Regions from separate parts of the Dehalobacter sp. CP genome, predicted to be linked through region 3. Evidence: riboswitches for the same ligand, from Rfam matches in the RefSeq annotation. Region 3 holds a riboswitch; each other region holds the start of a gene.
What was found. A riboswitch is a leader RNA that binds a small molecule or an ion and turns the genes downstream of it on or off. The one in region 3 is predicted to bind cyclic di-GMP.

Region 1: another riboswitch for cyclic di-GMP. It lies ahead of AAH944_RS03060 (HD-GYP domain-containing protein); the one in region 3 lies ahead of nhaB (sodium/proton antiporter NhaB).
Region 2: another riboswitch for cyclic di-GMP. It lies ahead of AAH944_RS09300 (beta-galactosidase); the one in region 3 lies ahead of nhaB (sodium/proton antiporter NhaB).
Region 4: another riboswitch for cyclic di-GMP. It lies ahead of AAH944_RS09250 (hypothetical protein); the one in region 3 lies ahead of nhaB (sodium/proton antiporter NhaB).

The regions. Positions count from the first base shown of each region.
Region 1 covers NZ_CP157399.1:591,915-599,918, reverse strand. The annotation lists gene AAH944_RS03080 (DNA-deoxyinosine glycosylase) at 1-451, opposite strand, end outside; gene AAH944_RS03075 (pentapeptide repeat-containing protein) at 453-1,322, opposite strand; gene AAH944_RS03070 (DUF3795 domain-containing protein) at 1,387-1,965, opposite strand; gene AAH944_RS03065 (iron chaperone) at 2,025-2,414, opposite strand; cyclic di-GMP riboswitch class I at 2,637-2,722, shown strand; gene AAH944_RS03060 (HD-GYP domain-containing protein) at 2,818-3,879, shown strand; partial or broken gene AAH944_RS03055 (CoA-binding protein) at 3,939-4,265, opposite strand; gene AAH944_RS03050 (lipid II flippase Amj family protein) at 4,682-5,473, opposite strand; gene AAH944_RS03045 (hypothetical protein) at 5,474-5,758, opposite strand; gene AAH944_RS03040 (saccharopine dehydrogenase NADP-binding domain-containing protein) at 5,815-6,921, opposite strand; gene AAH944_RS03035 (FRG domain-containing protein) at 7,162-8,004, shown strand, end outside.
Region 2 covers NZ_CP157399.1:1,875,094-1,883,097, reverse strand. The annotation lists gene AAH944_RS09330 (UDP-glucose dehydrogenase family protein) at 1-568, shown strand, start outside; gene AAH944_RS09325 (YveK family protein) at 593-1,264, shown strand; gene AAH944_RS09320 (CpsD/CapB family tyrosine-protein kinase) at 1,282-2,034, shown strand; gene AAH944_RS09315 (nucleotidyltransferase family protein) at 2,031-3,134, opposite strand; gene AAH944_RS09310 (beta-galactosidase) at 3,223-4,827, shown strand; gene AAH944_RS09305 (Ig-like domain-containing protein) at 4,894-5,982, shown strand; cyclic di-GMP riboswitch class I at 6,052-6,127, shown strand; cyclic di-GMP riboswitch class I at 6,157-6,232, shown strand; gene AAH944_RS09300 (beta-galactosidase) at 6,266-8,004, shown strand, end outside.
Region 3 covers NZ_CP157399.1:2,011,382-2,019,385, reverse strand. The annotation lists gene AAH944_RS09995 (ABC transporter permease) at 1-308, shown strand, start outside; gene AAH944_RS09990 (glycine betaine ABC transporter substrate-binding protein) at 325-1,221, shown strand; cyclic di-GMP riboswitch class I at 1,940-2,031, shown strand; gene nhaB (sodium/proton antiporter NhaB) at 2,114-3,619, shown strand; gene AAH944_RS09980 (hypothetical protein) at 3,895-4,119, shown strand; gene AAH944_RS09975 (radical SAM/SPASM domain-containing protein) at 4,307-5,500, shown strand; gene AAH944_RS09970 (hypothetical protein) at 5,591-5,992, shown strand; gene AAH944_RS09965 (hypothetical protein) at 5,995-6,528, shown strand; gene AAH944_RS09960 (GMC family oxidoreductase N-terminal domain-containing protein) at 6,422-7,816, shown strand; gene AAH944_RS09955 (B12-binding domain-containing protein) at 7,988-8,004, shown strand, end outside.
Region 4 covers NZ_CP157399.1:1,862,874-1,870,877, forward strand. The annotation lists one part of gene AAH944_RS09235 (IS3 family transposase) at 1-237, shown strand, start outside; one part of gene AAH944_RS09235 (IS3 family transposase) at 237-1,123, shown strand; gene galU (UTP--glucose-1-phosphate uridylyltransferase GalU) at 1,456-2,370, opposite strand; gene AAH944_RS09245 (ABC transporter ATP-binding protein) at 2,604-4,328, opposite strand; cyclic di-GMP riboswitch class I at 4,620-4,704, shown strand; gene AAH944_RS09250 (hypothetical protein) at 4,825-6,531, shown strand; gene AAH944_RS09255 (S24/S26 family peptidase) at 6,584-7,042, opposite strand; gene AAH944_RS09260 (hypothetical protein) at 7,030-7,920, opposite strand.

The DNA.
Region 1 (8,004 bases), 1.4 Mb from region 3:
TGGAAGCAGACTCCAGACGGATTTTCCTCTTATATATATTAAAGCCCTTTGCTCCGTTAAATGCAAGTAATTCCAGATTTGGGTACTGAATAAATAAATTTTGAAAATCATTAACCTGTTCATTAACGATATTGCTATCGAGACTGCCTTCTCTGGAGCAGTTACGGATGACATCCCAGAGGGCAATTTTTCTGTCCAAAAGAAATTGTTTCCTGTTCTCATAATCAGGATCCGGAAGTTTGCTGCTTTCTGCCATCCGTGGTACCGCAGCATTAGAGCATCTACGGGCATCGTCAAAAAGCGCATACATAATCCGCCAAAAATGATTGTAAGGATGTGCATAATATTTCTGCTCCCTCAACGATTGCACTCCTGGCATCGAGCCGAGAATCAATACCCGGGACTCCTGATTGATGACTGGTTCAAATGAATAGAGAATTTCCATTTCCATATCAGTCCAAACTCCATTGTCTTGGATAAAAAAGTGATGGCGGCAGCTTGGTATGTTTGTCCCCCTTCGCTGTATTCAGCTGGGCCTGGGTCAGGAAAATACTTTGGCTTAAATCAGTGCCGCTAAGGTCGGCATCGCGCAAATCCGCCCCGATCAAATCAGCTCCGCCCAGATCGTTCCCGCTGAGATCTGCGGCAATCAAACAGGCTCCTCTAAGGTCAGCCCCTCTGAGGTCTGTTTCCCGGAGATCTGCAGCGACCAGACTGCTCCTGCGCTTAAAGGTCTTCAAAATCCCAGCCTGAATATTCCGCTCCTGACAAATAGAAACACGGACCAGTTCACTTGTCTGAAGCAGCAGGGCATTTACTTCGGTACGATATAAAGGTACATCCATTTTCAGAAGCTCGCATGGGCTAAGCAGTGTCAGCCGTTCCGTCTCTTCCCGCAGGGTACGAAGCGCCTTATGAATTGAATGAGCCGGGTGTAATGTCTCTGCTTCTGTCAAATACCAGAGCATCTCCTGAAGCTGCCGAATGACAAGAAAAACTTCAAACATTTGCTCCCTGAATTCCGGTGATCGCCGCCAGTCTCTGCCGCCGTAACTGAGCCTGGATACTTTTGGCCCTGCGCCAAAACAGTCAAATGCCATGCAGCCTTTCAGACCCAGTCGCTGAAGATCTTGATATATACAGCAGCGGAAGTCTTCCTGCAGGTTCCGACAAGGCTGACCGGCCTCTTTATCGTTTGGAAAGCCTTCCGAAGCTGAAAAATACAGCGCGGTGCAGCACAATCCGAAGCAGTTCTCGCAGTCAGCTCCCAGACTGCGCCTCTGCTCAGCAAAAATGTCTATTGGTTCACGAATTCCAGACAATATTTGATCCTCCAAAACAAAGAACATTTGATTTATCCCCAGAAATGATGCTTGAATAGTCTGTCTAATCCTTTTTAGCCTTTCTAAGAACCAGTTGAATATTCAGACGATCGGCTTCCGCTTTTAGCAAGCGGACGGCTTCTTCAGCACTGCCGTTGCAGTTGATCTGATCCATATGACAGATCTCATCCATTATATTATTCAGGACGGAAAGCGGCAGCAGGTTCACCGCCAGACAATAAAATCCCTTTGATTTGCCGTCGTTGTAATTCGCGATTAGTTCGCCTAAAATTTTGTGTTTTTCCGTCAGTTCTTCAAGATAATTTTGAAGGTCCATTTTAGCCTCGGCTTGATTCTGCAATACATTTTGATAGGATATAAAAGAATCGGCCTCGCTTGGAGCCTGATACCTCTCACATGGATAGACACTGCATTCAAAACAGTATTCAACATTTTGATGCTTTTTATTACAGGTAATAACGGCACAGGAAGGATGCTTCAAAAAAAAGTCCGGACCCCCGCAGCCAGGGCACTTTGAAGAACCATCCGTATGAAAGCGCGGACAGAGACAGCAATTTAGTCCGCATAATGAAAAGTCGGCGCATTTCCGCCTGTATTCTTTACTTACCATTGATTTGACCATCGCATGCATCTCCTGGTAATAATCATTTTTTAGCATCCCCCGAAGATTAAGGGCCGTATCTAAACATCGCAGCACGGAATTCTTCTTGGGATATGCGCGTTCTCCGCGACTCTGTACTTCACGATCTTGCTTATTAACGCATACGGAATAGGCTTATTTAACGGAAATTGTACCGATCCTTTGGCTCCCTTATAACCGGCCAGTTCCTGTTTAAAGGCTTCGATCCCGCTTGGTGTCGGATAAAATCCAATGTGGTTCTTGAATGCTGCGAAATGAACGAGATTACCGTTCAATACAAACGTAGGCATCTGATAGCTGATCTTTTCCACTGCGTCCGGTGCTGCTTCTCTTATCACATTTCTAATTGCTCTTAATATTTCCTGTATCTCATCAGGAAACTGCAAAATATACCCATCAACTGATTCATGAACCACTTTATCCGCTCCCATTTTTAGTTTCTCCTTTAACTATCTTCATAATGTTATCCGTACACGTATAAACATCATTAATGAGTTATACGAATTTTAGCAGATTCCTCTGCTAAATCAAGAACCATTTATCATTTGGCACCAGAATAAAGAATAATTTTCCAAATAACCCCTGTAGAACTTGAAAGCGATGTGTTACAATGGTTCTATGACCGAAATATCAATCGAATAGGGATACAGGAGCAACGACAATGGCAAACTTGGTGAAAGCCAGGGACGCAAAGCTATGGGTCTTCCAGAATAATTCTGATGACTGCCAGGCCACCGAATCCGCTCAGGTTTGTTTTGAATGTCGCCATGCAATCTGCTGGTGATTTTTTTGTTGCTTCAGCCAGCACTGATTTATTGGAAAGGAAGATTACAATTGCGTCAGGTAAGTGTAAACCGGCTTCAAAAGGGAGACGTATTGGGAAGAACCATCTTCTCGCATAACGGCCGTTCATTGCTTGGAAAAGGAGTCACGCTGACCCAGCCATATATCGACCGGTTAAAAGAACTGGGCATTAGTATTGTCTATGTGGACGATGACGAAACCAAGGATATCGTTATTGAGGATGTTATTTCCGAGGAAAACAGGCGGGAGGCAATGAACTCCATTGAGCATTCAGCGGAAGCGGTACGAATCGGTAAAGACCTCAATGGTTTTCAGGTAAAAAAGACGGTAAACAACATCATCGGAGACGTCCTATTTCAAGAGAAGATATTTCTGAGCCTGACAGATATGCGGAGCTATGACAATCAAGTTTATGCGCATTCAGTCAGCGTCTGCGTCCTCGCGACCATTTTGGGCAAAGCTTTGGGGCTGGATAAAGATACCCTGGAGGCACTGGCAGTAGGGGCTTTGCTTCACGATATCGGGACTGTCAAGCTGCCGAAAGAGCTTGTCGCCAAACGTGAGGCCTTTACTCCGAAGGAAAATGACCTATATCAAACGCATACCATTCACGGATATGAAATACTCCGGAATAAACCGGAATTAAACTTATTGAGTGCGCATATTGCTTTGCAGCATCATGAATGGTTGAACGGAAACGGCTATCCCCGTAAGCTATCCGGCAGGCGCCTTCATGTCCTGGCTCAAATCGTAGGGGTGGCCGACTTCTATGATAATCTGGTCAATGATGGCCCGGGCCACTCCCGGATCGTCCCGCATGAAGCCTGTGAAATTGTAATGGGATGTGCAAACAAGCTATTCTCTCAGCAATTGGTTGTAACGTTTTTAAAACATATTGCGGCCTATCCGACCGGCTGTACAGTTAAACTTAATACAGGTGAGGTTGGGATTGTAGTTGACCAGAATAAAAGTTTGCCGATGCGCCCAATTATCAGGGTATTAATCACCGACAAAGGGCTAGCCCATGTCCAGACTAAGGAATATAACCTTGTCGAAGATCTTACAACCTTTATTGTATCCATTGTCGAGTGAAGCCGATCCATCTTTTGAAAAAAACGCCGGCTCAAATGTTTTTTGAGCCGGCTGACCTATTATTTTGGAAGTTTTCCAAACACCTTCAGTATGGACCGGTGGAACGAATGAGGAAACGATGGTTCTGCAAACATTAGGACGCATTGGTCATGGATGACGTTTATATGATTTTCCGTACAAAAGTCTATAGCCTCTTTGGATTCAGCCCCCTGCTGAATCCAGATATGTTTGACTCCAGCTTCTACCGCGTCCCTAACGACCTTATTGGTTTTGTCCGGAGGGACGACGATCACTACGCCGTCGGCTTTCTGCGGCAAAGACTGAAGGTTCTCATAGCAGATCTCGCCGTCAATACTGTCCATATTGGGATTTACGGCAAAAACATTATACCCTCTTCTTCTTTAACGTTCTATACAGCCTACGCGAGAACTTCTTTTCGGATCTGGATACCCCGACCACAGCTAAAGTACGCTGGTCTAGAAAATCAGTGACTGAGCTCATTGTCGTCAAAAAAATGACCCCCTTTATTAAATTATTCAACTGCCTACATCGCTTCCCATGGATCAAAACAACAAGACAGACATTTTGATGCTCGGCTTCTTCCCTGGCTGTTAATTGAACTATGATCAAATCTTTTAGTCTGAATTGGATTAGCTCATCTATTCTTTTGTTTATTTCTTGGTGATGTGGCTAATTCCTTCTTCCAATATTTATTTTCTGTGAAAACTATTTTCAGTTCCTATCGTATTAATAAACAGGCTCTTATTTCCTTGCTTATATTCATGATGAACAGGCGTTATGACTAGATGTAAAAGCTTGCAATAATCTGGGCGGCCGGCAAAAACAGCACTTGCCCCAATAATGTGCCAATTAGTTTTGTAGCAATAAGCATAATAACCAATGCTTTCACATCAGCATAAGGCCTTATTCCTCTCAACGCCTGATCCGTAAAGATTGCCGATTTTGGATCGATAAAAAAAGTAAGTAGAATACTTGCCATGCCATTAATGATTCCTGACGATGCGGCTGCTGCTAGTCTTGTATGCTCCGGAACCAGAAGAGCTGAGTAATTAGCAGCAAGGACCCCAATGGTATATATACCTGTAACCATAATATTGATAACAAGTAACCTTTTGGGTATCTCTCTATACCTTAGTCTTTCCAGCATTGTCTTCGAAGGCCGCACAGCACTTTTTACAATTCGCTTGATATTATTTGCCTGCAGGGCCTCGACAACCAAGGAAGGTACAGAACCGGCCAATTCTAAACGTTTGACAGCAACTTCAAATACCTTTAAGAATGTAGGTATGAGCAGGATTCCAAATAGGGTCCCTGCTGTCGCAGCAAAAATAACCGACCGCAAATCACTGGCCGGATTCAATCCTTGCGCTATACTTAAATCAACAATGCCTGCAATTAACGGTCCCTGAAACATGTTGGCTGTCCGTGAAACAAGAACAAACATGTTGAAGAGAGAAAAAGATAAAGCAACCTGTCCGCTTTTTACGGAATTCAAGCGTACGGAGTAGGCCAGGGTATCGACAATATGAATGACAACTGTAAGAATCATTAATTCTATGAGCATCTTTTCCATTTACTGCAATCCATACGCTTTCAAAAGAATTAATATTGTATGATTGGTCATTTTATTCGTCAGCAGTTGCTTGAATTTTACTGAATTCGTTTTGCCTTCAAATCTTAGCTTCTCTAATTCCATAGAGATTTCACTTTGTTTAAATATCAAATCATCATAAAAATTTTCGAACTTTGCCAGTTTGTTAATGACTTCCCCAAAATAACCGTTTGCATCATGCTGTAGTTGAGAATCTTCCACAATAAAAAGACCATTGCTTTCTAATGCTTTTGTTAATCTCTCCATGTGATTACTCCTTGTATAAATATTTACATGGTTATATTCAAATAAGCAGCTGCCGTTTATGAAAAGCTCGATATGCACTTCACGCCCATTTTTTCTATATCCTTTAGAAGACGATTCGGTTCAGCCAAGTGCCCCATCATCCAAAGTCCGGGCTTACGGGCAGAGCCATCCAAGTATTGTAATAAAGTCGCAACAACAGGGATAGCTGTTAATTCGTAACCATCGGGATGAGAAACGCTGACGTGGGGTTGAATCATCTGCCCATCCTTATATCCAGATGCCCTAACCAGAAGTTCAACCCGATATGGCGGCTTGTGAAAAGTGCCCATGCTCCACCATAAAAACTTACCAATTGACCTGACAGCGTTTGGCATGATCTTTAGCCACATCCAAACGATTGGCATAGTCACCCAGTCTGTCACCCAGTGTGACTCCGATATATAAAAGCCAAGATCCTTGAGCGAGGGGTATAACTCCGGCAGCGGCTGCAATTCCTCAAAGAACATAGAATAGCACCGTTTCAATCCAATGTCTCTCCCAAAATCTATTTTACGTATTTCATAGGAGCTTTTTTTCGTCCATTGTCCGTTCTTATAGACCTGAGCCTGATATTCCTTGAAACACTCAACCAATTCGTCAACTGCTTCGGTATAAGGAAGATCTTTCCCCATATTGAGATAGCCCGCTGTTATGGCGCTTTCAATCGAGTCCATATGGGTGGCCACGTAACGAACCAGTGCAGAAGGAAGCCCAGGATGGAACCCAGCCTCCGTGATAAAAGTTCTTCCAGCGCTTTTGATTTCTGTAGCAAGGGACTGCAAATAAGCAAATTTCTTGGAGCCAAGCTGCACATCGAGATAATCAATCCCAGCCTGAAGCGCAGCATGGGCCACGATTTCGGTATAGGCAGTCGTGGGTGCTGCGACCACAACGATAGACTGGTCTTTAAACGCTGTTCGTAAGGATTCCGCTTCTGATGCGTTTGCATAAACAGCCGATGCACGTAAACCGGGGTACTTTTGATTCAGCTCATCAACAAATACCTGTGCCTTGTCGGGATATCGCGTCCCAATTGTAACTGTAGCTTCGGAATACTCCAATAGATGACGCGATATCAATCTGCCAGTTTGACCTGTCCCACCTAGGATAAGGATTTTAGACATCAGTATCTCTTCCTTTCTTTTGGCCTGTACTTTTATTTTTAAGTGAAAACTCCAAAAGCCAGTCCCTTACAAATCTTGCATGGTCTGTCACCTAACTCGTCCTTATGTCGCCTTCAGCGGCATCTATGATAACGAAAAGGGACGATACCCTTATTGTATCCTAGACTTACACTATCTTCCATTATTTTCTTTACGCACTTCCCTGTCCTACTTTTCATAACTTATAAAGGAGGTGGGGAAATGTTTACTGAAATACAACAATCAAGTCCAGTTACTAGTTGTGTGACTCGGATTGAAAGTGTTGAAGATTATTTAAGAGCTGTAGATTATGCATTCCAAAAAATCTGCCCCGCGGGGGGTAGATGTGAATTATGGTACCGTGGTCAAAATCAACCGGCAAACCAAAACGCATTTAATTTAGAACCCAGCATCACTCGAAGAGGGCGCAATCCCCAAATGGAAATTATCTATCTATCTAAGTTCAAATCCTATGCTATTCCTTTCGTACAGGAGCTGCCCTCTTTTCCCATTCCAAATGGTCCGGCAGCTTATTGGCACTGGCTCTTTATGATGCAGCATTACGGAGTACCAACTCGACTATTGGATTGGAGCCGAGATGCGCTTACTGCCCTTTTCTTTGCATTGGATGGTCGGGGTGCTAACGATGTTGGCAAAGATTCCGCAGTTTGGATTCTAAATCCCGTTCTGCTCAATGAAGCATTCTCATTTCATAGCTTTGTTAAAGCTGGCTATATTCCCAATGTAGATGAAAAGATTGTTGATCTCTACTTTGGGCCGAATGCTGAAATCCTTGCCAATAAGAAGCCTGCCGCTGTCATCGGCCCCTTGAACAATCCACACATTGTCGCTCAAAAAGGAGTTTTTACTGTATTCCCCCATGATAAAGAGATTATCCCATTGAATCTCTTCTCAGACGCATCGGACTATCTCCTTGAAATCTGTGTCGCTGCCGAGAAAATTCCATTAATCACTTCTCAACTTGAACATTATGGTGTGACGCGCTTTACCCTCTATCCTGATATCACTGAGGTTACTCGTCAAATTAACCTTGAAGTCCAAGAG
Region 2 (8,004 bases), 140 kb from region 3:
GATCGGAAAGTTTTTTTTGCATGCAGGTCCGGGATACGGGGGCAGTTGTTTTCCAAAAGATACAAAGGCGTTAGTGCATATTGGAAGAGAGTTTGACGTTGATATTTCAATTGTAGATGCTGTAATTATTGCGAACCAATCTCAAAAGTTACGCATGGTTGATAAAATCATCACAAAAATGGGGGATATTCAAGGCAAGCGGATTGCCGTTTTAGGACTTGCCTTTAAGCCAGGGACCGATGATATGCGGGAGGCTCCGTCAATTACGATAATTCATGAGTTGCATAAAAGAGGGGCACGTCTTTCTGTCTATGATCCGATTGCAATGGAGAACGCCAAAAAAATTGCATTTCTGAATTTGGATATTGATTATGCCGAGAATGAATATGCAGCTGTAGCAGATGCTCAGGCTGTTGTCCTGCTTACGGAATGGAACCAGTTTCGGAGTATGGATTTAGCTAAGATGAAAAGTAAAATGAACGGCAATTATTTCTTTGATTTCAGAAATATTTATGACAGGAATGAGCTTGAAACGATAGGGTTTATATATGACGGAGTCGGAAAATAATATGTTATTGAAAGGAAGATATACGTGGAAATTAGAAGAATCATCGATTCAATCAGTCGCAAGTGGTGGTTATGCGTTGTTTTTGCGGTCTTATTTGGAGGAATGGGATGGTTTTTTCATATTTTCTTATCATCTCCAACGTATAACGCAGATACAACGCTATATGTTCTCAATCGTGATAGAGTGACGGCAGGTGAGTCTTTGAGTTATTCTGACATCACGATGGGGAAGGAATTTCTTAAACAATATTCCGGGATTTTTTATAGCCGCTCTGTAGCTGCTGAAGCCGCTAGGAAGCTGGATCAATATAGTCTATCTGCGGGCACAATTTCTTCAATGGCGAATTTATCAATCAACGAAGACTCGGGTTTATTAAAAATCAGAGTGACTGCATATGATGCGATAATGGCTGCATCAGTCGCGAATGTAATGGGAGAAGTATTTTCGTCAAAAGTTAAAGAAATCACAAATAGTGATTTTATCGGGATATTGGATAAAGCTCAGGTTTCTAATACGCCAATCCCGGATAACGGCATTATAAAAATGATTCTATGGATCGTTGCAGGAGAAGTTTTTTCCTTGGGAATTATTTATTTGTTGGAATATTTTAATACAACCATCCGTTCAGTTGAAGATATTGAAAATAATATCGGGGTTCGTGTCATTGGGATTATACCCGAGCATGATCTACGATAAAGAGGAGAAGTAATATTATGCAGATAAAGACTTTTAATGTGTATGATAATGATAATAATGCGGTCAGGGATGCTTATGAAATGCTTACAGCCGGTCTTCTCATTAATAATAATGGAAGAAGTAAAACGTTTGCTTTATTGAGCTGCAAGCCAGAAGAAGGAAAAACTTCGCTTGCGATTAGTCTTTCGATATCTATTGCACGCTCTGGGTGGAGGGTGCTTTTTGTTGATGCAGATATGCGTAAACCGACGGCTGCAAAGAGGTTGAATGCTGAAGCGCAGTTAGGCTTGTCAGATTATCTTGAGGGGAGAGGTCGACTAGAGGAGGTAATCAGCAACACGAATATTCCAAACCTAACCTATTTATCCTGTGGAACAGACTGTTCGAATCCAATCGAAAAGTTGTGTGCAGTACGCTTTCAGAAGTTATTCGAGCAAGTAAAAATTGAGTATGACTATATAATTTTCGATACTCCGGCGCTAGAAAGCGTTTTTGACGGAGCAATAGTCGCGTCAAAAGCAGATGCAACTATGCTGATTGTAAAAGCGGGATTCACTTCGAAAAAAAGTCTGCAACGGGCCAAAGAACAATTGCATGGCGTTAATGCCAAGTTGATCGGGATTGTTCTGAATAAAGTCAAGAAGCGTGATTATAAAAGATACTACAGCTCTTATAATTATTTCTTTAATTCCAATCGATTTTTGAAAAAGGCAAAAAAGCATTTTAGGTCATTGAATAAGGGAATATCTAAGGATACAGCAAAGGTTTAATACCGAAAATGTAGTCCAATTTTCCGTAGAAAACGCGCTTTTGATCGAAAAGGATGAACGATTTTTAAGAGTTTATTGTATATGGCGCTGTTGGAGATAACAAGTTTTATCTTTTGGAGCAAATACTGATAACCATTAACTTTTTTTTCTTGATCTCTATCGCTGCTTATAATCATTTCCTCTTTGTTCATGATATTCTGAATGATTATTACTGAGTTCTTGGTCGAGTTTAATTGATAGTTATCAGGAAGATGTAATCCTAAGTATAATCGGCATGTATCCATTAAATAATAGTAGAAATTCAAGATTGCCATTGACTCTAAGGTTTGTTCAATGTAGTTTATATCAATTTGATTGCGGTAAGAATTAAAAAACAGTACGAAATCTGAAAGAAGACGAAGATTTGCATTAGAGTGTTTTAAATGCCTTGCTGTGTGAATAACAGCATTGATCAATTCATCCTCCGGGGATAAGCAATAAAATTGGAATCCGGCTACCGTTTGAAGACGCTTGTCTTTCCAGATATGATCCACCCAGTCGCTGTTGTCGATTTTTTGCATATATTTGGGATGCCAAAGTGTTCGGTGAAGCTCAACGGCGAATGTACCCGCTTTTATCATATCGATATGCATATGATCAGGATCATTGTAATTTAGTTCATTCGGCTTATAACCGAGAGAAGTCATCGCTTCTATGCATTGATTCATCTGTTTCTCGTTGATTAATACATCTAGATCATTCATCGAACGTAGTTCAGGCCGAGGATATTGTTCCTTAAAGACAAGTCCTTTAAGTGATATAGCTGTTATGCCATTGGTCTCAAAAAGATTAAAGATTGTTCCTATCGTTGGGAGCATCATCAACTGACGTGCGGCAGTCACAACCGTTTTCTCTTTCCAATGAGTCAATACACTGTGATCGATTTTTAACAAATCATTATGTTGATAAACAGTCTCAAACAGAAATGAAGAAACACCTTGTAGTCTGGCTTGATTATAAAGTTCAACTCCATCAACGGAGGCAAGTAATTCCTTATCTGGTATTTCACCGTTAATAAATATTCTTAGCAGATGAAGAAGCTGCTCATACACACTTTTCATTATTTTCCTCCGATGACAAAATATTTCTTTTATATTATATCATATTTCTTATATTTGAGATTTTTTTGTAAAGTAAGGGGATTATATTTTGAAGATTTTGACAAAAAAAATATTTTATTTATTGCTGTTTTTTCTTGTTTTTTCTACAGGTTTCCCTGCCTTTGGGCTTAGTGAACAAAAGTCAGCAAAAATAATATACGATTCGCCAAACGATCTTCTTTGCTCTTCTGTATTAAAATCAGAGCCTGATGTTTCGGTTAAATCTGAAATAACTATAGAGATTAATAAAGTTGCTTTGGCATACAGAGACGAAGAACCCATTGTAATACGTGCATATCCTGAGCTAAAAATCGAAACAGATACGACGATAAACGGTAAAGGAACGGGATTTTTTCATACCCAAAAAATAGGGGATAAATGGTGGGTGATTGCGCCTAATGGGAAAGGATTTATTGCCGTCGGAGCACAGAGGATGACGTATAAAGGACATTACTCAGAGGCATTGGGTTATTCCCCATATGAACAGAATGTAAAAAAGATCTATGGGTCTGAGGAAGAATGGGCAAAAAATACTGCGGAGCGGTTAAACAGCTGGGGATTTAATCTTCTAGGAATAGATTCAGCACCGTCTTTGAGGTATCGTGGACTAGCGCATACGGTATCGTTTGGATTCGGGAACAGTTTCTCTAAATACGGAGAAGATTATGTAATATACGGATTGGACACAAGCAATCATTGTTTCCCGAATGTTTTCAGTCCAAAATTTGTGTACTATTGTGATGACTTAGCTAGAAAGGTGATCCAAGAAGATCAGAATGACCCATGGCTTTTCGGCTATTATATGGATAACGAACTCGCCTGGTGGGGCCAAAGTTTTGATACGACATACGGACTTACGGACTTGGTCATAAAAAAAGATAAAACCCATACGGCAAAGATTGCCTTGATCAACTGGCTGCAAAATAGATATGGAAATATTAGTAATTTAAACAAGGCCTGGGGGACAGGTTATCCTTCATTCGAGACACTTGGAAAAATGACTTCATTTACCGGAAAGAACCAATTGGCCATCAATACGGATAAAACAGACTTTGAAAAAGCGATTATAGAAAAATATTATACGATAACAACAGGGGCAATAAAGAAGTACGATAAGAACCATATGATATTAGGCAGCAGAAATGGAAGCGGGATTGAAAAATGTTATGATTTGGTATGGAGTATCGGCAGAAATTATACGGATATAAGTACGTTTAATTACTATGGAAAAGTCGACCTGCAAACGGAAACAGCTTATGACCAAATAAAAGTGAATGGTGTTTATCAGAACGTTGAACTCAGTGAGATATTTGCACAGATTTACAATAAAGCAAAGCAGCCAATAATGATAAGCGAATGGTCTTTTCCGGCGTATGATAGCGGACTCCCGTGTAGCGTAGGAGCTGGTATGCGAGTAGATACGCAGACGGAGAGAGCAAAAGCCTATGAAATATATCAAAAAGCATTATTCAATATGCCGTTTCTTGTCGGTTCTGAATTTTTCATGTGGGTTGATCCTCCGGCTGAAGGACTAACAAAATCTTATAAGCTAGATACAAATTACGGACTAGTGAATGAAAAGGATGAACCTTATGCTTTGGTTACCAGTGTAGCGAAAGCAACAAATGGTAATGTGTATTCTCTTAGAGACTAGATGAATCATAACTATGATGGTCTTCGTAAACCAATCGGGATATATAGAAAGGAAAGCGATAGGATTATGATTCTGAAAAAGACACTGGCAGTATTATTGACGGTATCTCAGATACTGTTAACCTTCAGTTCGACCTCCTTGGCCGGATTGGATGATGCGTCAAATAATACGGCATTTGTATATGACGACGATTTTTCTGGATATGCAACTGGAAGTGATGGAATGCCTAATTGGGTGACCAATGAGTTTTCATGGGTAATTAATGACGGTTATTTTAAGAATGACTTGGTGAAGAAGAGCTTTGCATTGATGAACTCGCCAACTGGCGCTGAAGTATCCTTCGAATCGGAAGTGATGATCAAAGCTTCTAAAGGTGATAAGTATAAGGTAGCAGGAATTGCTATCTATACAGATTATGAGAATTACTGGCATTTAGCCTTGGTTGAAGCACCGGACAAGAATAATCATTATGTAGAACTTGAGGAAATGATTAACGGCGAATGGTGTGCCCAGTATAAAGGAAGCACCAAATTAGTAACGGGAACAGTACCGTCAGACAATTTACATTGGGACTATAATCACCCTTATTTATTAAAAATAACTTTAAATAAATTAAGTATTACGGGTGCTGTATATGAATTGGATGGCTCTTTGATTTGGAAAACAAAATATCTATTTAAACCTGATAATTGTGTTAAAACAGGTATTCCCTCGCTAACGACAGCTGCCTTTGAAGCGCAATTTGATAATGTTAAGGTGAATATTACCAAAACTGTTGTTGATGAGAATCCAAATACAAGTTTGGACGACATAAAGGTGACAAATATTAAAATAAGTCCCGAGGAGTTATTTATCAAGGTCGGTCAGACCCGGAGGTTAGAAGCGTTAATTATACCGGCAAACGCTTCAAATAAAACAATAAATTGGACGTCAGATAACCCGCAAATAGCCTCAGTTAATAATGGAGTGGTCAAAGGCTTATCTCCAGGAACAGTTTTCATAAGGGTGAGTACAGAAGATCAGAGTATATCAAATATTTGTAAAGTGACAGTTACTTCGTTTAGCGTATATTTATTCGTGGGTTTATACGTTTTAATTGTTGGAATTATTGCTTTACTCATTTTCAGATATATTAGGAAAAAAGAAAAAACATAAAGAATACTATTGACTAAATATTGAAAATATGATAATTATTAATTAAATGAATATCGGACAAAAACTTATTACTGACAATGGCAAACCTGTTGAAAAGCAGGGACGCAAAGCTATAGGGCCTGTAAAATGGCAGCCAGTTACCAAAATTAAGTTTTTTGTTTTTGTCTAACTTATTACTGACAATGGCAAACCTGTTGAAAAGCAGGGACGCAAAGCTATAGGGCCTGTAAAATGGCAGCCAGTTACCAAAAAATAAGTTTTTTGTTTTTAGAGAGGGCAGATTATGAACATTTTAAGAAAAACAATCAAAACGTTAATCACGATAAGCCTAATATTAGTTTTAGTGGCACCAACAACACTAGCTGGAAGTGAACCCAGTATAAGCGGTCAAAGATTGCAGGATGATTTCTCCGCCTACGTTGCTGGAAGTGATGGTAGCCCTAAGTGGATCACTGACGATATATCTTGGGAAGTAAATAATGGTTGTTTCCAAAATAATTCATTGAAAAAGAGCTTTGCTAAATATGATTCTAGCGTTGGGACTGATTTAACTTTTGAATCGGAAGTTACTATTCAAGTATCGCAAGGGGATAAGTATAAGTCGGCGGGGATATCAGTTTATTCAGACAATAATAATTATTGGTCGTTAGCACTTGTTGAAGGGCCTGAGGCTAAAAATAAAATGCATTATATTGAACTTCAAGAAATGTTTAATGGGCAATGGTGTGTGCAAGATTATGGGGAGACAAAACTAAAAGTTGGTTCATACGTAGGAGATGGAATTGAGTGGAAATATAACCAGCCGTATGTTCTCAAGATAAGTTTGAACAATAAATCGATTACAGGGGTAGTATGCGAGTTAGATGGTAAAAAAATATGGGAGAAAGAATATATTTTTTCTTCGGAGAATTGTACAAACAAAGGAATTCCGGCTCTGACAAGTGCGGCCGTAGAAACAAAGTACGATAACGTAAAATGCACAATAAATAAAAAAGTTTATGAAGTTAATGCAGTTGGCTCATATCCTGAGCTTAAAATCGAAACAGATACGACGATAAACGGTAAAAAAACGGGATTTTTTCATACCCAAAAAATAGGGGATAAATGGTGGGTGATTGCGCCTAATGGGAAAGGATTTATTGCCGTCGGAGCACAGAGGATGACGTATAAAGGACATTACTCAGAGGCATTGGGTTATTCCCCATATGAACAGAATGTAAAAAAGATCTATGGGTCTGAGGAAGAATGGGCAAAAAATACTGCGGAGCGGTTAAACAGCTGGGGATTTAATCTTCTAGGAATAGATTCAGCACCGTCTTTGAGGTATCGTGGACTAGCGCATACGGTATCGTTTGGATTCGGGAACAGTTTCTCTAAATACGGAGAAGATTATGTAATATACGGATTGGACACAAGCAATCATTGTTTCCCGAATGTTTTCAGTCCAAAATTTGTGTACTATTGTGATGACTTAGCTAGAAAGGTGATCCAAGAAGATCAGAATGACCCATGGCTTTTCGGCTATTATATGGATAACGAACTCGCCTGGTGGGGCCAAAGTTTTGATACGACATACGGACTTACGGACTTGGTCATAAAAAAAGATAAAACCCATACGGCAAAGATTGCCTTGATCAACTGGCTGCAAAATAGATATGGAAATATTAGTAATTTAAACAAGGCCTGGGGGACAGGTTATCCTTCATTCGAGACACTTGGAAAAATGACTTCATTTACCGGAAAGAACCAATTGGCCATCAATACGGATAAAACAGACTTTGAAAAAGCGATTATAGAAAAATATTATACGATAACAACAGGGGCAATAAAGAAGTACGATAAGAACCATATGATATTAGGCAGCAGAAATGGAAGCGGGATTGAAAAATGTTATGATTTGGTATGGAGTATCGGCAGAAATTATACGGATATAAGTACGTTTAATTACTATGGAAAAGTCGACCTGCAAACGGAAACAGCTTATGACCAAATAAAAGTGAATGGTGTTTATCAGAACGTTGA
Region 3 (8,004 bases):
TGGAGGTAGGAGCGGCTTTTGGTTCTACCCCGAGACAACTTTTATGGAAAATTCAATTTCCAGTGGCTTTACCTACAATCATGGCCGGTATCAACCAGACGATGATGCTTTCTTTATCCATGGTGGTTATTGCAGCCATGATCGGCGCCGGCGGACTAGGTGCAGGCGTCTTAGAAGCTATTGGGCAGCTCAAGATAGGGATGGGATTTGAATATGGCGTCGCCGTGGTGATTATGGCCATTATTTTGGACAGACTTTCTCAAGGGATCGGACGTTCGATAAGAACGAATGATAATAATAAAGAATAAGGAGGAAAATAAAAAAATGAATCAAAATTACAAAGGGTGGCAGAAATTACTCATTCTAGCATTAGTTACAGTACTGGTCTTAAGCTTTACCGCCGGATGTTCAAGTACCCAGCAGCAGTCAAACGGCGATACCAGTAAAGATAAAGGGACTGTCAAGATAGGTTATGTCAATTGGGCTGAGTGTATCGCAATAAGCAATCTCTGGAAGGTGATTCTGGAGGATGAAGGCTATAGGGTAGAACTCACCCAACTTGATGTTGCTCCTCTCTTTGTGGGCTTAAGTAAAGGAGATATTAATGTCTTTATGGATGCATGGCTGCCAATTACCCACGAAACCTATTGGAAGGAATACAAGGATAATTTGGAAGACTACGGCATCTGGTATCAGGAACCGGCTAAGATCGGTATTGTCGTACCCAAATATGTCACCATTGATTCTATCGACCAAATGAAAGATGAAGCAGCAAAATTCAATAATAGAATTATTGGAATCGATCCCGGCGCCGGAATCATGAAAGCATCATCAAGGGCGAATGAGACCTACGGATTGGGTTTTGAAGTTGTGCAAGGCAGCGAGCCGGCTATGATGGCGGCCATGGACAAAGCGTATAGCAAGAATGAATGGATTGCGATCACTGGCTGGAGTCCGCATTGGATGTTTGCTAAATATGATCTGAAATATCTGAATGACCCAAAGAAAGAATTTGGAGAAGCAGAAGAGATTCACATCCTGGCCAATAAAGACTTCAGCGGGAAACAAGCCGAAGCTGCTGCCATGCTGAAAAAATTTAAGATGTCGGATGCTCAGATCGGCAGTCTTGAAGGCTTAATCAATGAAGGAATGAAACCAGAGGATGCAGCTAGAAAGTGGATAAATGAGAATAAGGATATTGTTGACGGTTGGCTTAAGTAAATCTAAGGTTATTATTTAGTTCGCCAATTATAAAAAATATTTTTACAGAAAAAAGCAGATTGGCGAAGTAGGCTCATCTATGCAAATGAGGCTATATTAAAACTTAAAGTAAAAAATCGAAAGTGTATAATATAACCATATAAGAGCACCCTCGATTTACCATAATAGTGGAATGAGGGTGTTCATTTTAGGCTATTTTCATAATGAATGTAGGGCGACAAATAAACGGGCAACAAGTTTTGTTACACACCTCATTATAGACAGGAGAATGAAATTCTTTTTGTAATTGGATTGATGAAGAACGAGAGGTAATCTGTATTGTTTTGATTTATATCAGATTTAAGAAGGTGGAGAAGAAAAAATGGAATAGTAAATCTATTGAAAGTTTGCCGCATTATACGTTGATTAATATCAGCAAGATATGGACACTGCGGGAAGGTGCCTAGTTGATATATTTCTTGTATTGATATTTTTATTGGGAAAATGAAGAAATGTATGGTACAGGATTAATAATTGGTCAATGTAAAGCTTATGAAAATCAGTTCCATGTTCCAAAGGATAAGAGATAGCCTGATTTGCTAAAGGATTATATTAAAAAGCAAAATACTTAAGATAAATACCTGGACACTTCAGCATAAAGTGGATACTACTGGGTATTCAAAAGAATAATTTTTTGTTATAATATAAAAGCTTAAGCAAAAATAACAATATATAGTTGTACAGGTTGGTGCAAACTTCATGAAAGTGAAGGACGCTAAAGCTATGGGTCTAAGGCTGCTTGTAAGTTGCTATGACTGCCAGGCTGCAAGTAATTTGAACTTCTGGGGGGGAGTAGTTCCATTTTGGATTGCTCTCTTTTTATATCTTATTTTCACTTAGGAGGATAGTACATATGAAACAAATGGGCATCGGACAAGCATTCAGAGCAAATTTTCTGGGTCACGCTCCGGACTGGTACAAAAGAACAATTCTTGCTTTTTTGGTGTTAAACCCAATTTTGATGGTTACCGCCGGTATGTACGTTACCGGGTGGGTGTTGATTGTCGAATTTATTTTTACCTTGGCAATGGCGTTAAAATGTTATCCGCTTCCTGCCGGTGGGCTTCTGGCGATTGAAGCCGTTGTGCTCGGACTTACTAACCCTCATATGGTCTATCACGAGGTTGAAATGAACCTGCCGGTTATTCTTCTTCTGATGTTCATGGTTGCCGGGATCTATTTTATGAAAGAAGGTCTTGTGTACCTGTTTTCCAAGCTCCTTACTAAAGTACACTCTAAAGTCGCGCTTTCATTCCTGTTCGCTGTTCTAGGTGCGGTTCTTTCCGCGTTTTTGGACGCGCTGACCGTAACCGCAGTGATTATCGCCGTGGCCTATGGTTTCTATTGCATCTTCCACAAGTTTGCTTCCAGCGAAAAAGTATACGAAACGTATGACATTAATCACGACCATAGTGTTGATGAAAAACATCATGAGGACCTGAACGAGTTCCGTGGTTTTCTGCGTAATCTTCTGATGCATGGCGCTGTGGGCACTGCGCTGGGCGGAGCAATAACACTGGTTGGTGAACCGCAGAACCTCTTAATTGGCTCCATTATGCAATGGGACTTCGTAGATTTCTTTATACAATGTGCCCCTGTGTCTATCCCGGTATTGATCGTTGGTCTTCTGACTACCATTATCCTTGAAGTTACTAAGTTCTGGGGGTACGGCTACCAGCTTCCTGAGTCTGTGCGAAAGGTTATGGAAGATGATGTAAAAGTCAAAGATACTGCCAGGAATATGCGCGGACGTGTGCGCCTGATTGTTATGGCTTTGTGCGGTGTTGTGCTGATCTTCTCCCTGGCACTGCACCTGGCGGAAGTAGGTATTATTGGTCTGATGATTATTATCCTGCTTACAGCCTTCAACGGGGTTACTGAAGAAAAGCGCATCGGTCATGCGTTTGAAGAAGCGCTGCCGTTTACTGCGCTGCTGGTCGTATTTTTCGCCGTCGTTGCGGTTATTCATGATCAGCATTTGTTTACGCCGATTATTCAATGGGTATTGAACATCGAAGGACAGAATCAGCTTGCCGCTTTTTTTACGGCCAACGGCGTCCTTTCGGCAATCAGTGACAACGTTTTTGTTGCCACGGTATATATGACTGAAACACAGCAGGCATTTAAAGCCGGAGGTATTGCGCTGGAGCAGTATAACAAGCTGGCAGTTGCCATTAATATGGGTACAAATATCCCTTCAGTTGCCACACCAAACGGTCAGGCGGCGTTTCTGTTCATCTTGACTTCTGCACTTGCACCGCTGATTCGCCTGTCTTACCTGGAAATGGTAAAGCTGGCTCTGCCATACGCTATCGTTATGACTCTTACGGGCCTGCTGGCAACAATGTACCTGTTGTAACACCTTGTAGCCTTCAAAAAAATGATCCAGTTGAACCAATACAATTTGTTGTACGATAAATCAAGCTGCCTGCTTCTTGAAGTTGTGATACAACCCTCCGAGAACCGGATCAAAAATCAAAACCGATAACGGAAGAAATAGGCCATTCCATTGACCGAACAGGGGTCTGGCACTCAATGCCCTGATGTGTATTAGCGGGATTGTAATATTTGCCGATATATTCACTAAGCAGAGTTTTGAGATGCTTTGCGCTTAGGCAGTACCATGAAAAAGAATTGACAGTAGAAGAAGATGCCTTAACTTTTTTGACAGATACCGATTTGGTGGTCCGTCTGACAATGTCTCAACAGGGGCGTTGGCCGACAAATGGGGAGACTGTATCCGAACTGGAACATAAACTTGGCGAATGCATATGGTGGCTGATTATTTTGACTGAACGCATGAATATTGATATTAGTGAAGCATTGGAGGAATTTCTATCCAAAACTGAAAACATTTAAGGGATTGAGTTAATTAGCTTGTGGAAGAGGGAATCTAATACAAATAGTCCAAGTCATCACTTACTGATACAGACTATTCTGCTGATATGTGTAATAATTATGATGAATTGTATTTCAGAATTAGACGAATTAGCGGAATTGCTTGTCAGTGGGCCAAAAGATAAAGTGAATGATGAGGTATTAACACATGGCTAAATTTAAGAATCAAATTGCCCTGATCAAAGCATTGTTGTCAAACCCGCAGATCATTAGGGTAAAACCTTCGATTAATTGGTTCCTGACTAGATATATGGGAAAGTTCAATTTGTTGAATATAGGCGGGCAGCTGATCATTCATTCGCATCTGCCTTCGGTAAACAGCAAAGCCTTTACCCGCTTCATCAATGAGCATCTGCTGGCAAGGACAGAGGGACCCTCCCACGCTCAAATCGGCTTGACTAATGTCTGCCCACAGAATTGCCGATATTGTTACAACAAGAATAGAAGCGGGGAGCTTCTAAGTACGGCTGAAATCAAGCAGCTCATCCAGGAACTGAAGAAGATGGGCGTTTTTTGGCTGGGCTTTACCGGTGGGGAACCGCTTTTGAACAAAGATATCGTTGAGATTGTAAAAAGTGTCGGAAATGATTGTGCCATAAAGCTGTTTACCACAGGCATGGGTATTACGGAACAGCTGGCAGCGGAGCTTAAGCAAGCAGGCCTTATGTATGTCTCAATCAGCCTGGACCATTGGGAAAAAGAAGAACATGACCGGATCCGGGGTTGCGTTGGGGCTTATCAGAAGGCACTCAAGGCGATAGATATATTTAAAAATATAGGTGTCCATGTCAGTGTATCAGCGGTTATATCCAGAGAGATGCTTCAGAAAAATCAGGTGAAGGAATTTCTTGAGTTCCTGATCAGCCTTGATATCCATGAAGCCTGGCTAAGTGAAACCAAGCCGACGTCAGAGACATTCTGGAACAAAGCTGCAGTCATTACCGAAGAGGAACGCTTAAGCCTGGTCAGCTTGCAGGACAAATACAATAAAGAGGGAAAAATCACGGTTAATTATCTTGGACATTTTGAGGGGGGAGAGCACTTCGGCTGTAATGCAGGCCATAAAATGGTCTATATTGATGCGTTTGGGGAGGTAAGCCCCTGTGTGTTTACGCCCATGACCTTTGGTAATGTACGGAATAAGCCGGTGCAAGCCATTTTTTCAGAGATGAAAGCGCATTTTCCGTCAGAGAGCTGCTGTTTTATGAACAAAAACTATGAATTGCTGAAAAAATATTATCAGGGAAAGTATCCTTTAAGCAAAGAGGATACCTTGGAGATGATGAAGGAAGCCCGGTTTAGCCCGCTGTCCAAGTTCTCACGATTGTACCAGATACGATAAAGTGATAGGAACAGTTGCTTAGATGCAATGAATAGCGAGCAATAAATAGTGAACAACAAATAGCGAGCAATATAAGATGGGGGTATAGGTGTGAGATTGTATAAACTGTTCAGTCTTACCGCAGCAGTAATATTTGCCGTTATAGGGTTCATTTTTCTATTTTTCCCCGACTCGGCCTTGATTTTTTTCAACAGGTTTTCATTTTATTTCGGATTGCCCCAGTCTCCGGTACAAGGTAGCGGCTTTTATCTAACGCTGGCTTCGGCTTACATGTATCTTGTAACGGTGCTTGCAATTCTGATGTACCGCTATCCGCAGCAGAAGATTTATCCGTTCTTATTGGCTCATGGCAAACTGGCATCTTCGGTTCTTTCAATTTATCTATTCCTGATGCACCAGCATTACCTAATATATCTTACCAACTTTGTGATTGACGGATGCATAGGTATTGCAGCCGTAATCCTTATGAAAATGAAAAAAACAGGGGTCTAATGATGCTACAGAAAATGATGCAGCTCCGTATGCCTGAATTTATCAAAAAGAAAAAGCTGAATGAATTATTCCGCTTGACGGCTGATGCCTTCCAATGTGAGCTGTCGGAGCATAAGGGGCTTTCTTTTACCGAGTGCTTGTCGGAATATGCTATATTTACCAAGGAACAAGCCGAGAGCTATTTACAGAGTGGACGCCCTCTTGAAGAACTGAAACAGCGGTTGTATCAAAATTCTTATATTTTTGGACAAGGCTTAAGAAAAAGCCTTCATATTATAACCTGGAAAGAAGCTGTCACGGTACTTACGGTTATTTATAAGCTTATCGGCATCGATTTTCAATATGACAGGCAGGGCGAATTTAGCATTAAGCAGTGCTTTTTCAGTAAATATTATTCAGCAGAAGTCTGCAAGCTTATTTCTTCACTGGATGAAGGACTGGCGGCAGGACTTTCAGGCGGTGACAGGCTGTACTTTAAGCAAAGAATCACTGAGGGCGGCAGCTGCTGTAAAGGATATTTCAGCAGGGAGAGTTGAAATGAAAAAAGCGATTGTAGTCGGCAGCGGTGCGGGCGGAGCAGCCGCCGCCAAGAAGCTGCAGGAGAAATTTCAGGTAACTGTCTTGGAGACAGGCAGAGAATTTAAGCCTTTCTCTTCTAGTTGGCCTGCCTTGGAAAAGCTTAAGAAAACCGGACTGTTCTTTGATGAAAGGGAAATACAGCTGCTGTTTCCGTCCATGAAAGTCCATAAAACCGAAGATGGCATGGTTATGGTCAGCGGGACCGGCCTGGGTGGGACTACCACGCTTTCTGCCGGAAATGCGCTTCGTATGGACAAAGGGCTTAAGGAGCTTGGAATTGATCTGGATGATGAATTCGAGGAGCTTTATCGGGAGATTCCCGTTACAAATAATCATCAGAATAAATGGCGGGATACCACTAAGGAATTGTTTGAAATATGCAAAGAAATGGATCTGAATCCCCAACCTTTACCAAAGCTTGGAGATTATGAGCGCTGTACCAACTGCGGAAGATGTGTCTTGGGCTGCCGGTACGGCGTGAAGTGGGACAGCCGTCAATTTCTGAAGGCCGCACAGGATTCAGGAACGGAACTGGTTATAGGCTGTAAGGTCTCCAAGGTAGTTACAGAAAAGGGTTCCGTCAAGGGAGTGCAGGCGCAAAAAGGCATGAATTCCGTATTCTATCCGGCTGATATTGTCATCCTAGCGGCAGGCGGTTTTTCTACCCCTGTAATCCTTCAGAATTCGGGAATTGAATGCGAAAGTAGATTGTTTGTTGATCCGATCCTCTGCGTAGCTGCCGAGTATAAGGGAAGCCTTCAGAACAAGGAGCTTTCCATGCCCTTTGCTGTACAGCGGGAACATTATATCTTGTCCCCGTATTTTGATTATCTAAGTTTTTTCTTTAATAAAAGCTGGCGGTATCCTGCCTCGGATACCTTGGCCCTGATGATCAAGCTGGCGGATTCAAATGCCGGAAGTGTTGATAACAAAAAAATCAATAAAACACTTACTGGTATTGATAAAGAAAGACTGCAGGAGGGAGTCGGGATCTGCAAGGAGATACTGAACAGGTATGATATAAGAAAGGACAATATTTTCCTTGGAACGATCAATGCCGGGCATCCCGGCGGCATGCTGCCGCTCACAAGACAGGAAGCGGAAACCTTTCACAATCCCAAGCTTCCTAAAAACCTGTACGTTGCCGATGCAACGCTATTTCCTAAGTCTTTGGGCAACCCGCCCATACTTACGATAATGGCTATGGCGAAGAGAGTCGGTAAAATTATCATGGAGCAAATATAACTGAAAATTTAAAAAATATGAACAAAGATTTAGCCCTGACTATGATACATATTATTAGCATATGATATATTTACTTGTATAGACAAAAGAATGGAATGAGGATATTGTTCCAGGCTAAGAACCGCAAGCACAATCGGTATGAAAGAAAAATTTAAAGGAGGATGATTTGAAGTGGTGGATTTGAAAGT
Region 4 (8,004 bases), 150 kb from region 3:
AATTCAAGATTGCTGCAGTAAAATTGGTGTTGGAAGACAATTTATCCGTTTCCGAGGTTTCAAGGGAATTAGCTATTCACTACAATAGCCTTTACCGTTGGATAAGTGAATATGAAGAGTATGGGGAAAGTGCGTTTCCAGGCCAAGGAAGCGCACTTTACAATTCTCAATATGAAATAAAAAAGCTTAAAAGGGAAAACCAGGAACTTAGATCGGAGTTAGAACTGCTAAAAAAATTCCAGGCCTTCTTGAAGAAAAAGAATGTATAAGATTCCAATATCTTAAGGAAAACCAGGACAAATATAATATCAAGAAGGCCTGTAAAACATTAAACATTTCACGTTCTGGCTTCTATGAATACTTAAAAAGAAAACCCTCCAGACGAATGCTTGAGAACGAAGTCTTAAGTAATGAAATCAGAAAAATATTCGAAGAACATAAAGGCAGATACGGCTCACTACGGATTACAAAAGTCCTTCAGCAAAAGGGTATTACTGCAAACCGAAAACGTGTTTCTAAACTGATGAGAAATATGATGCTGATTCCCAAGGGCACCAGATATCGATACAAACGCTACAACCTAGGCTCATCCTCAACAGAAAGACCTAATTTACTTAATCAATCATTTCATACTGATAAAAAGAATAAAATTTGGGTTGGAGATATTACGTATATATCTACCAAGAAAGGGGTACTGTATTTAGCTGTTTTCATTGATATTTATTCTCGCAAAGTATCCGGGTGGTCTATGTCCAGAAAAATGAAAGATACTCTGGTAATGGATGCATTTATGCAGGCTTATGGCAAAGAACATCCGGAAAAAGGACTTATTGTTCATACGGATCAAGGTTCCCAATTCACTGGCGCTAATTTCCAAATGTTATTACGTCAACATGGTGCGGTTTCCAGCGTAAGCCGGAAAGGCAATCCCTATGATAATGCCCTAATGGAATCATTTTATAGAACAATAAAAAGAGAGCTTATTCGGGACGCTAATTTTGAAACCCCTGAACAAGCTCAGCAAGAAATCTTTAAATACATTGAACTATATTACAATACAAGGAGAATGCATTCCTCGCTTGGATATCTTTCTCCTGTCCAATTCGAGGAACTAAATTCATAAAAATAACTTAACTTCGTGTCTAGTTTTTGTTGACAGCTCCACCCTTATTGAAAGTAATCTGTATACAATAAGGGGGCAGCTTTATTTTATTTGGTATCATAATTTGCACAAAAAATTACAATATAAAGGAGTGTGCTAACTATGATCGGAGGCGCATTTCGGTTTATAGTCAAAGAAGACTAATTTAATGATTTCAAGGAAATTGCCGAAAAGCTGGTCACTGCGGGCAGAACCGATGAAGAGTGCATCCTTATTTCCTTCCCTATGCCCGGTTCCTTATTTGTGCTCACTGCTTATCTGCTTTCTGTTTCCGACTTCCTATCCGTTGCTTCTTAGGAAGCAGCAGAATCGCCTCTCTTTTTAGTTTGTTTTGCTTTATTTCTTTCAATATACAGTTCATCCAGATATTTTTCAAACTTGTCCCCAAGATTCGGGGATTCCAGTGCAAATTCAACCGTCGCCTTTAAGTAGCCAAGCTTATCGCCTGCATCGTACCGTTTTCCTTCTAAGAGGCAAGCGTATACTTGTTCGTGTTTACTTTGCGCCCGCAGCGCATCTGTAAGCTGGATTTCCCCTCCTGCTCCAGCCGGGACTTTTTCAAGATATTCAAATATTGAAGAGTTGATCAAATACCTGCCCATAATAGCGAGCCTGGAAGGGGCTATCAACGCAGATGGCTTTTCAACCAAGTCTTTAACTTCCCAGACATTTCCCCAGTTATCCTGCGGATCAACAATCCCATATTTATGTACCTCACTATGTGGTACTTCCTGAATGCCGATCACGGTCGACGATGTCTCTGAGGCAACATCGATCAGCTGTTTGATTGCCGGCACCTTGGACTTGATAATATCGTCTCCGAGCAGGACAGCAAACGGCTCTTTGCCCACAAAAGACTTGGCGCAAGAAATGGCATGTCCCAGCCCCAATGCTTCATTCTGCCTGATATAGTGAATGTTGGCTAAAGAGGAGAGATTCTTTATTTTTTCCAGGATTTCCAATTGGCCATTCTTCTCCAGATGAGCTTCCAATTCAGGTGAGCGGTCATAGTAATCGACAATGGACCCTTTTCCTCTGCCGATAATAATCAAGATATCTTTGATTCCGGAAGCAATCGCCTCATCTACAATATATTGAATGGTCGGCTTATCAACAATCGGCAGCATCTCTTTCGGCAAAGATTTCGTCGCTGGCAGAAATCTTGTCCCCAGTCCTGCTGCAGGGATTACGGCTTTAGTAACTTTCATGGATGAACCTCCAAATATAAAATAAAAATATCATTTATATATTCAAGCTAATTTTCGAGTTATATACTTATAATGCCATAAATTAATAAATATTTCCAGATTATTTATATTTTCTTAACATAAATGTTGGTTAAACTTCACATCCATATCAAAAGTCGCTAAAGGCCAAGCTACCGAACGATTATTGAAAAGATTTTGTCGCTTGCCTGAAAAAGGTTAGCTGCCGGTCATTTTTATTCTTCTTTATGATCCTCCGCTTGTGGTAAATATTTTAATTTTGATTCAACGAAGACCTTTCCGTTATCTATCTTCAAAATCCGCGAACACATCCTTAATGCCGTCTGACGATGGGTAATGAGCAGACAAGTGCTCCTGCTGCTAAAATTTTGAATAGCCTTGAGTACTTCTAACTCTGTTTCCATGTCCAGGGCAGACGTCGCTTCGTCCAGAATCATCACAGGGGCTTTTTTTAAGAAGGCCCTGGCAATCGCGATCCGTTGCGCTTGTCCCTCGGAAAGACCATGCCCGTCCTCTCCGATGACCGTATTGACTCCATGTGGCAGCTCTTGGATAAAGTCCCAGGCACGTGCAGCCTGAAGGGCACTTTTCATCTCTTCCGCCGTCGCACTGAGCTTGCCGCTCCGCAGGTTGTCGGCAATGGTGCCGCTGAACAATGTATTTCCTTGCGGAACATAGGTAATCCAATCCCGGGTCACAGCAGTGACTTCATATTTTTGACCGGCCGCATCTGTAAAATAGACTTCGCCATCCGAAGGTCTAACCAAAGCCAGCAAAAGCCTGATCAACGTCGTTTTTCCAACCCCGGAAGACCCTACCAATGCTACCAGTTCACCGGGTGCTATATCCACCGAAATCTTATCCAGGACCGGCTTTTCTTTCTCCTCTAAATAATAGAAGCTGACCTGCCGGAAACGAATACCGACATTTTTCTCTTGCGGGACCTGCCCTTCCCGCCTCTCCATTTGGATCTTTTCCAGTTCCTGCAGTCGCTCCGTTGACGCCAGCATCGCGATGATTTGTGGAAAGGCCCTGGCCAAGCTGACAAAAGGCCCTTGGACCTGCTGAACCAATGTCAGAAAAGCAGTCAATGTTCCATAGGAGATTGCCTTTTGAGACAAACGGACGATCCCCCAGCCAAACGCAACCAGGTAACCTGCCCAATATCCCAGCGAAATTATCGTATTGGCAGATAAGGTCGTCTTGTTTCTCTGAATCACCCACTTCATACGGTTCTGATGCAATCCCTGCAAGGTATCTGTATTCCTGTTTTCCAACCGAAACGCTTTCGTAATGATGAAATTTTGGATGGCTTCCTGAATGAACGAGCGGTAGATACTCTCCGATTCCTGTACTTTATGATTCAAGTTCTTCATCTTTCGGCCCCAGATCCGGCTGAACAACACGGTTGAAGGTCCCAGTATGAACGCAATTACTGCCAATCGCGGCTCATAATAAAGCAAGGTTACAAAAGAACCGACTAACTGCACGCCTAATGCCACGATACCCGGGATCACACTAATAATACAACTGGAGATGTTATTGACATCACTTGTCAACCGTGTCATCAGATCCCCGCTATGATAGTTCGAAAGCGGCAGCCATTCTGTCACCATCATCCTTTTGAAAAAACGCTGCCTCAGGGCGTTGGAAAAGCCTTCGCTGACGCGTACAGAAAGCAGTGACCCGGCAATCGATAACATGATATTAAGAAGTATCGCACCGCCTAAAGCAGCACCGGCCATACCGGCATAAGCCAGTTCTCCTGCAATCGCGTAGTCAATCATATGCTTGGAGAGTATGGCGTTTGCAACACCAAAAAGTGCCCCTGTCGAAGTAATCAGCAGAATGACGATGAGCCTGGGAAGAAAGGGGAGCACATCCGGTTTTATCCAACGAACAAAAACTATTCCTTTTTTAATTTCATCTTGAATAATCATTCTTTTCTCCTGATATTTTTGGAAGCATACTTTATAGTGCCATAGTTCCGTTAAAATTTCTACTCGATAATTCTTTTTATGCAATATTCGCTAAAATATTTTCTTTTTTTTAAAAATGGGACAAAAATCCCAACACCCTAGTCCGTTTATCCTATTGAATTTTGTCATTCGGCTTGATATAGTAACTTTATTACAAAAAATACATAAATTTTAAACAAAAGTAAAGTAAAATATTGCGTTTTGTTCCAACTGGGAATAAAATGGAAAATGGAAGGATTGATCTACAGGAACATTTGCTCAAGGCAAAGCAGTCGAAAGGCTGTGGCGCAAAGCTAAAGGGTCTAAGGGGGATTCCCTATGACAGCCAGTTGCCAAATTAGTTTTTATATAGTCATCTGTTTTTTTCAGCTAGAATGAATATAAAAAACTAAGCTGTCGGCAACTGGGGAACCAGTTGCTTTTTGTATTTTTATCTAGTTTGGAAAGGAAGGGACCAATGATTAAGAAAAGTATCACAAGAATCGCCGCCGGAATCTTCAGCTTCACACTTATTGTGAACACGTGCTTCGCTGTTCATACCGATAAAATGGTTTCTGCTGCGACTACAGTGAAAGATGTAACCTCCCAGGTCGAATTACTGGGAAACCCGTTCAACAAAGCTACTTTTGCCAAGAATGTCTGGGACATGCAAGTCTATAACAACCGTATTTATCTCGCCCATGGTGATTTTAATACGAACGCCGGTCCGATCCCGGTCATCTACTATGAGCCATCCGCCCAAAAATTCATCACGCAATATACCGTTGATGAAGAGGAAATCGCCCAATATAAAGTAATGGACGGCAAACTTTACATCCCTGGCACCGATTCACGGGGAGATTGGAACAATGGCAATTTCTATACCCTTGAAGATAATGACCAATGGCTCAAAAACGCAACCATTCCGAATGCACTTCATGTTTTCGACATGGCACTCTATAACGGTCAGCTTTATGCAGCCTGCGGAACCAGTAAAACAGGTTGGGGCGAAGTTCTTGTCTCCAATGATATGGGGAAAACTTGGACCAGCCGGGTTCCTCTTGGCTTTACATTTTATGGTTCCTGGGCCACTTCCCTCTTTGAGTTGAATCAAACACTGTATGCTTCAGGAAAGATGATGTACATGAAGCCAACTTCGATCACGACATCATACACCAAGTATGTCTCAATGCTTGGAATCACTGACAGCAGCTCCGCCAGACAGATCTATTCAACCAATTTCGCCAATGGCCTCACTTCGTCCTACGTCTACTATATGAAAAAACCTACAACCTTCCAAAATAAACTTGTATATCTAAATAACCGGATCACCACCTCTCACTGGCTTCCCGATTCTATGTATATTGCCAAAAGCATTAATGAATCCACAAAGGTGATATTCCCTGAGACTTCGGCTGTCCCTGCAGATCTGCTCATCAGAGGCAACAGTCTGTATGTGTTAACCAATGTGAAAAATTCTGCCGGCAATTACACGAGTGTCGTCTACCAAACCACCGATCTTCAGACTTGGAACGAAGTATTCCGTTTTAATACAGATACCTTTGCCAGATCCTTTGAAGAAATGAATGGTGACTTTTACTTCGGTCTGGGCTGCGATTCCGCAACTGTGGCCGCTTCTACAGGCAATATTCTTAAGGTAGCTAGTTCTGCCTATCAGGACATCCCCCTAATTCCCGTAATCAACAATCCCTCAATGAGTGAATTAACACCATCAACTGCTGAACTCATACAAACCATTCCTTCATCGACTACAGCTCCTATTATTGTGGACAATACCGACAGCAGCTTTATAAGCAATTCCACTTGGACCATCACTACACAATCCGTCGGCTATTACGGCAGCAATATTCTTAATGACGGTACCGCCGGAGCCGATCAAGGTAAATGGGCCATGTGGGTTCCGACAATAATCGAGTCAGGAAACTATCAGCTCTATATGAGATGGACAGCAGATTCCACCAGGCCAGCTGCCGCCCCCCTCGAGATTAGATACAACGGAGGCGTGGACACGAGTAAAACGGTCAATCAACAGGAGAATAACGGTACCTGGGTCCTCATCGGCACCTATGCTTTATCCGCAGGAAGCGATCAATACATCAAGATACTCTGCTCTTCCCCGGGATATACTGCCGCTGATGCTATAAAATTAGAGAAAGTGAACTGATTTCAGGGGAATGAATAATATAGACAAGCTTCGAGAAAATCCCGAGGCTTGTCTATATTAATTTGCGGATTTTCCGGTACACTTTCATGATGAAGTATCGGCAAGGCCTGAGAATCAGCCAAATATGAACCAGTGTCTTCAGCCTAAGATCAGAGCAAGGAATACGTTTGTCTTTCCGCCATATTGCGGGAACGACAGCGATGATTTGTTCCGGATACAGCGGACCTTCAATCCATTGCTGGGCATCCCCTACCATGAAAAAATGGTCTTTCTTTTTTTTAAGAACCCGATGCATGACATAATAGCTATTCATTCTGCGAATCAGGACAATATCTCCTCTTTTAATCTGGTCGAAGCTGCCCTGGGAGAATTCCACACTATCGATTGCATCCCGCAAAAACGGAACCATGCTGCTGCCGGATACGGGAAGTCTGACATCCTGTCCCTGGCTGAGGAGATCCGAGACTACAGGAAACAAGCCATTGGCTTTCACTTTTTTCACTTGATGCACTGATATACCAACTCCACCGCCTCTTGATCCGGTCTGCAGCGCAGCAAATACACCGGTACGGAAGAGACTATTTTCTCAAAGATACGCATCGCCTCGTTCATATGTTCCTGATCAAAAAACGGCAGGAAAGCTCTTGGCATGAACTGAATAATCGCCTCCCTGAGATCCATCCTACGAATAGAATTCTCGGCTGCTTGTTCCAGAATAATCACTGCTGACAAGGGTGCAGAATCATTCGTATTAATATTTGATGACCCGCTCCAGGGGGTTCCATAGACAATCACGTGGTCTTCCATAATCCGCACAGCAGGATTGTCATCGTTCAACACAAGCACATTCTCCTTATGTTCCTGCCAAAGCCTGGACTGTGTAGATTTCCCCGTTCCGGACGGCGCTGTAAACATGATTGCTTTATCCTGCCACTTTATCGCAGAAGCGTGAATTACCAGTCCTTGTTGTTTTAACAAGGCATGCCTGAAGACAATCCCCATTAGGGTAAATGCTGTATGGCGCAGCTTCATTCGGACATAGGATTCTTCCAGCTCATTTTTTTCGTGAATTGCTGCACAGGTTAGCCGTACATTTCGCCACGCGGCATCAACATCTAACAGTACAAGGATTTCCCCCACAGAGCCATATTTCCTTGTATAAAAATAAAACCCGGCTGCATTCGGTTTTTTAATACATTTATAACCAGAGCTCTCGTCAGAGAAATTTTCCCCTTGCGGCAAATCAATTTGCTCACTGGTTTGATAGGTAAAGCATAAATCAGCGACCTGCGGTTCCGACACATTGTAGTCAACTAGCCCTTCGAAAAGCTCAGCGGGGGTGCTTTCATCCATGTGAATGACGAGTCCTGCGACTTGATACTTGGGCAACAAAAACACTCCTTTTGCAGGTATACCTTTTTAAACAACAGGATCGAAAAACAGAATAGCACATCCATCAAAGGACATGCTATA